Linked DNA regions of Rubripirellula amarantea. The protein of the gene in region 1 binds, or shares a complex with, the protein of each later gene. Links are inferred from orthologs where the notes say so. Each region holds a gene or a part of one and is shown in the gene's direction. Other genes may lie near its edges.

What was found. Proteins that work in one complex are often made in the same cells at the same time.
Region 2: the proteins of accD (region 1) and accB are in contact, whole or in part, in a solved structure (PDB 8UXZ), measured with the Escherichia coli proteins. The link is inferred for Rubripirellula amarantea from one-to-one orthologs.

What each region holds. Positions count from the first base shown.
Region 1 is NZ_SJPI01000001.1:3,110,266-3,113,149, forward strand. Bases 1-2,867 are described here. They hold accD (acetyl-CoA carboxylase, carboxyltransferase subunit beta), read left to right. Parts: upstream 1-880; coding sequence 881-1,855; downstream 1,856-2,867. Other genes in these bases: Pla22_RS11445 (hypothetical protein), read left to right, coding at 1-289; Pla22_RS11455 (serine/threonine protein kinase), read left to right, coding at 2,176-2,867. Also shown: more of Pla22_RS11455, read left to right, coding at 2,868-2,884.
Region 2 is NZ_SJPI01000004.1:188,107-190,982, forward strand. Bases 6-2,864 are described here. They hold accB (acetyl-CoA carboxylase biotin carboxyl carrier protein), read left to right. Parts: upstream 6-1,126; coding sequence 1,127-1,603; downstream 1,604-2,864. Other genes in these bases: Pla22_RS24615 (M24 family metallopeptidase), read left to right, coding at 6-1,008; accC (acetyl-CoA carboxylase biotin carboxylase subunit), read left to right, coding at 1,607-2,864. In the rest of the region: more of Pla22_RS24615, read left to right, coding at 1-5; more of accC, read left to right, coding at 2,865-2,876. UniProt on the Escherichia coli protein: This protein is a component of the acetyl coenzyme A carboxylase complex; first, biotin carboxylase catalyzes the carboxylation of the carrier protein and then the transcarboxylase transfers the carboxyl group to form malonyl-CoA.

The sequences.
Region 1 (2,884 bases):
TCAATGGACCGGCGAAGCTCTCTATGACTTGGCCAGGGCCCGAATGCTGGCGTGTGCGGGCGAGAACAGCACGCCGGAGCCGCGAGATTTGTTCGCTTCCGATGTGAGCTATGAACGGATGCTGTCGGCGTTTCAATCGTTGCGAGTTCCTCGGCATTTGTTTCGGTTCTTGTACCGCGTGTTGGTTGACCATTGCAATCGTCACACGGACGCGCATCCAGATTTCAAGATCAGCGCCGAGACCTTCGAAACAGCGTTGGCGGTGTACACCCGCGATGTGGAAATGTAGATACGGCTTCAGTGAGTCGTTGGGGGCTCAGTGATTGCCAGTGAATCTCGCTGATTGCCAGCGATTCTGAATGGTTGAAGGTGAGCCGCGGTGAGTCTCGTTGAGCCTGGGGGTAAGATGACGAGGGCCGCGTTTTGCTCTCTGGGCTAGGTTTGAGCATGAGAACCAGATAATCGAGGCTCAGCCGATCCGTCATGTTTTGACTGATCGAAGCGGTTTGATTTCTTATCTCGCCGACCTGAGTGTCGAAGCATGCATTCCCAGCTTGCTCGAAACCGGCATTCTGGTAGGCTACCGATTGAAAATCATGGCGTGCGGCGTCTTTTTGCCGTGCGATTTGCTTCCTTATGCCTCGCGGATGCCCGCGAATGGCGAAAAATCATGGAGAATTCACTAGGTGGGTACTAAACGAACGGGAAAAGGTCGGCGAAAAGTTGGGCGGAAAAAACGACGTATGCGAGCCAAAATCCGTCACCGCAAGAAATAATTTTGGCGGGTTTTCCTGGTCAATTTGGCTAGGCTAGAACTCGGTCACCCCAGAATCTGGGATCCAATTTCTGGGACCTTCCCTTTTCCTGCATCAAGCGTTGTATGTCCACCGTCGATTCTGATTCGTCCGACCGTGCTTCGTTGACGCCGCCCGCTGGCGCTTCTGCTCCCAGCGGTGAGGCTGTCTCGGGCAGTGTGGCTGCGCGAAACGCCGCGTCGGCTGCGGCTAACTCAGGTTCCGCCAGCCAAGGCGACGACACTCAAGTCGTGGCTCCGAAGAAGCGCGGAGTGCCCGAGGGAAAATGGGTTCGTTGTCCCGGTTGCGGGTCGACGGTTTACAAAAAAGCTGTTGAGCAGAATCTAAATGTTTGCCCGAAGTGCGAGCATCATTTTTATGTCTCGGCCAAAGAACGGATCATCCAGGTCCTCGACGATGGCACGTTTGAGCCGATGAATGAGCACTTGCGGCCGACGGACCCGCTGGAGTTCTCGGACCGTCGCAAATACGCTGACCGGCTGATCGGCGAACAAAAGCGTACCGGTTTAACCGACGCTGCACTGACCGGCACCGGCATGATCCGAGCTCGACGCGTTGCCATCGCGATTACCGACTCAGCGTTCATCATGGGATCGATGGGCAGTGTGGTGGGCGAACGCTTGGCGAGGTTAATTGAACACGCCACCACTCAGAACTTGCCGCTGATCATCATCAGCGCCTCGGGTGGCGGAGCTCGAATGCACGAGGGCATTCTGTCGCTCATGCAGATGGCAAAAGTCTCCGCTGCTCTGGCTCGTTATGACGAGGCGGGAGGATTGTTCATTAGCGTTCTGACCAATCCAACGATGGGCGGCGTGGCAGCTAGCTTTGCTTCGCTGGGCGACTTGGTTTTCGCTGAACCGAAGGCTTTGATTGGGTTTGCTGGCCCCCGAACGATCAAGGCCACGATCGGGATCGAATTGCCCGAAGGATTCCAAACGAGCGAGTTCCTGCTCGAGCACGGCTACATCGACCGGATCGTGCCGCGCAAAAACCTCAAAACCGAAATTGCCCGCACAATCGACTATTGCGGGAAGTAGCAAGTCGCAACAGCGACTAGGAACAAGGATCTAGGGGTCCGCCAGAGCGTTTTTGTCAGCTTTGTAGTAGACTAGAAGCGTGTGAGTTCGGGCGTTGATGGTCGATCGCTAGCGATACGCGGTTAGTGACCTGCCAGCGAAGATCTGGCTATTCGTGTCCTTTCAGCAGTGACCACAAATACCAGTGACGTTGCTGCTAGTGACACTGTTACCAATGGCCGCATTGTTTGCAGCTCACTGTCGATCGGTTGGGCAACGCTTCTGAAGCGTTGTTTCCTGTTTCCTGTTATCTATCCTCTGATATCTGACGCCAGCCTTCCATGTCCCTATTTGATTCGCTCAAGTCGGCTTTCAAATCTTCCGGTGGTGCGAAGACCACCGGGCGAATCGATGTTGAGGGACGTTTCCATCGCACGCGAACGGCGTTCACGGGAACGATGGCGAACTTCTTCGTCGCCAAAGACCGAATGCACAACGACCGCATGGTTGGCGTAAAAATTCTTGACATCGAAAAATACGAGCTCTTTGAAGCTCGCTTCAAGGGTCTCAACAAACCGACCGAAGGCCAAATTGCGATGTTGATGAAGCATCCCAAGGTGGTCGAGACTTACGAGATTGGTGTTTCGCCTAAAGGCGAACCCGTGATCGTGATGGAATATATCGGCGGCCCGAGTTTGCAAAATATCGTTGTGCAAAAACAAGAGCACCACGTGACCGGCAAGCGTTTGCGGATGATCCGCGACATGGCCGAGGCTCTCAAGTACGTTCATGATCAAGGGTTCATTCACCGCGACATTTGTCCTCGCAATTTCATTTGTACCCCAGACAATACCCTCACCAAGCTAATTGATTTTGGCCTTACCGTGCCTGCGACGGCGCCGTTTATGGTTTCTGGAAACCGCACCGGAACACCCTTGTACATGTCGCCCGAGATTGTCCGTCGTCGTCCCACGGATAAGCGAGTCGATGTGTTCTCGTTCGGGGTAACGTGTTTTTGCTTGGTCGCCTTTGAGCATCCTTGGCAAAGCG
Region 2 (2,876 bases), on another replicon or contig:
AACGTTCGATACTTAACCGGCTTTACGGGCGACAGCAGTTACTTGCTTTTGACACCTGACCACGCGGTGATTTTGAGCGACGGCCGCTATCAAGTTCAATTGGCAAATGAGTGCCCCGGCGTTCCGGTCGCGATTCGCCCACCCAGCCAAAAGATGAACGACTTAGTGCAGGAGATTATCGGCACAACGATGCCGGAACGACTGATCTTGGAAGCAGATCAGGTGACGTTTTCTCAATTTCATTCGCTCGAAAAAACGCTCAGCTCAACCTCGCTGGTCCCGCTCGATAACTTCGTCACGCCGCTTCGTGAGATCAAAGACGCGTACGAAATTTCGATCACTCGCCGAGCTGTCGAAATCGGCGAAGCCGCGTTTTTGGAAGTCATCCCGACGCTGACGCCGCAGACGACTGAACGTGAAATCGCTTGGAAGCTCGAAGCGGCCATGCGTACGCGGGGTGCCGAGGGAGTAAGCTTCGAGATCATCGCGGCGGCCGGCGAAACCGGTGCGCTGCCCCATTATCGTCCCGCTGATCGAGAAATCGGAGACGAGGCGACGCTTCTTATCGATTGGGGGGCGAAATTCTTGGGCTACGCCAGCGATCACACTCGCACCCTGCATCGCGAGCACGCTTCGGACCGTTTTCGTGACTGCTACCGGGCCGTCTTAGAGGCTCAACTTGCTGCGATTGACGCTCTACGGCCGGGAATCAAAGGCAGCGAGGTTGATTCGGTAGCTCGAAAAATCCTCGTAAAACATGGCCTCGGCGACGCTTTTTCGCATTCGCTGGGGCATGGAATCGGGCTTCATATCCATGAAGGCCCCCGATTAGCGGCAGTGGCCGAGGATGTGTTGGCTGAGGGGATGATCGTAACGGTTGAACCCGGCGTATACTTTCAAGCCGATTTCGGAATCCGTATCGAAGATGACGTTTTGATCACCCCCAATGGCTGCGAGGTTCTGGGCAAGCTGCCAAAGGGACTCGATGATTGTCGTTTGATGCTGTAAAACGGGCGTCGACGTGGGCAAACGGTCCTGCGAAAGTACCGGCCTCGGCTGGTCGCCAGTCCGGTTCTGCCGGTGATTGTTTTCCCTCATTTCTTTTACATCTGACGACGAGTCCAGCATGAGCAAGGGCGGTAAGCCAAAGGATGTGTTCGACGTTGAACGCATTCGCGAGATCATCGAGTTAATGGAACAGCACGATCTTTCGGAAGTCGACCTGCAACAGGGCGATGAGAAGATCAAGATTGGGCGCGGCCAAACCGCCCCAGTTTACGCCCCTGCTGCGGCTCCTGTTGCTGCAGCGGCACCCTCGCCAGCAGCACCGGCTGCACCGGCCGCGGATGCTCACGCGGGCACCATCACCATCAATGCGCCGATGGTTGGCACGTTCTATTCCAAAGCCAATCCAGAATCCCCCGCCTTTGTGAAGGTCGGTGATCACGTCGGTCCGGATACGGTGGTCTGCATCGTCGAGGCGATGAAGGTCTTCAACGAAATTCCTGCTGAATGCAGTGGCAAAATCGTAGAGATCTTGGTCAATGACCAGCAGGCCGTTGATTTCGGTAAGCCAATGTTCCGCGTTCAACCGGACAAATAATTCGTGTTTGAAAAAATCTTGATCGCCAACCGTGGCGAAATTGCGCTGCGCATCATCCGCGCCGCACGCGAAATGGGAATCAAATCGGTTGCGGTCTACAGCCAGGCCGACGCCGAGTCGATGCACGTCAAACTGGCCGATGAAGCTTACTGCGTCGGTTCGGCTCGTTCGGGTGATTCCTATCTTCGCATTGACCAAATCATCGCAGCCGCTGAAGTGTCGGGCGCTGATGCGGTTCATCCCGGCTATGGGTTCCTCGCCGAGAATTCCCACTTCAACGAAGTGTGCCGCGAGAGCGGCTTTGAATTTATCGGGCCAAGCCCACAGGCGATGGAAAAACTTGGTGACAAGAATACCGCCCGTAGCATGGCGATCGCTAACAATGTTCCCGTGGTTCCCGGCAGTGACGGATTGATTGAAAGCCCCGAGGCCGCGATCAAGACCGCCAAAGAAATCGGCTACCCCGTGCTGATCAAAGCAACCGCGGGCGGCGGTGGCAAAGGGATGCGCGTTGCCGAGGACGAAAAATCGCTTGCTGTTGCGATCAACCAAGCTCGCACCGAAGCCGAAGCCGCGTTCGGTAACGGTGGTGTTTACCTTGAACGATACATTGGACGCCCGCGTCACATTGAAGTTCAGGTGATCGCTGATAACCACGGCAACGTGTGCCATTTGATGGAACGTGACTGCAGCGTTCAACGGCGTCACCAAAAACTCATCGAAGAGGCGCCGAGCCCGAACCTTCCCGAAGAACGGCGTCGTGAAATTTGCGAAGCTGCCGTGCGAATGATTCGTGGTGCGGACTACTCCAACGCAGGCACCGTCGAGTTTATCGTTGACCAGAACGACGACTTTTACTTCATCGAGGTCAACGCGCGGATCCAGGTGGAACACCCCGTTTCGGAAATGATCACCGGCATCGACTTGATCAAGGAACAAATACGAGTCGCCGCAGGCGAGCCGTTGTCGTTCACTCAAGATCAAGTGAAGTGCGAAGGCCACGCAATCGAGTGTCGCATCAACGCTGAAAATCCTGACAAGAATTTTCAACCCAGTGCGGGCAAGATCACTCAAATGTTTGCCCCCGGTGGTTTGGGCGTTCGCTTTGACTCGCATGTCTACGGCGGATACACCGTGCCACCGTACTACGATTCAATGATTGGCAAGTTGATTGTTCATTGCCGAACGCGAGACGATGCGATCGCAACAATGCGACGAGCGCTCTTTGAACTGCAAGTCGAGGGAATCCACACGACGGCGTCGTTCCACGACA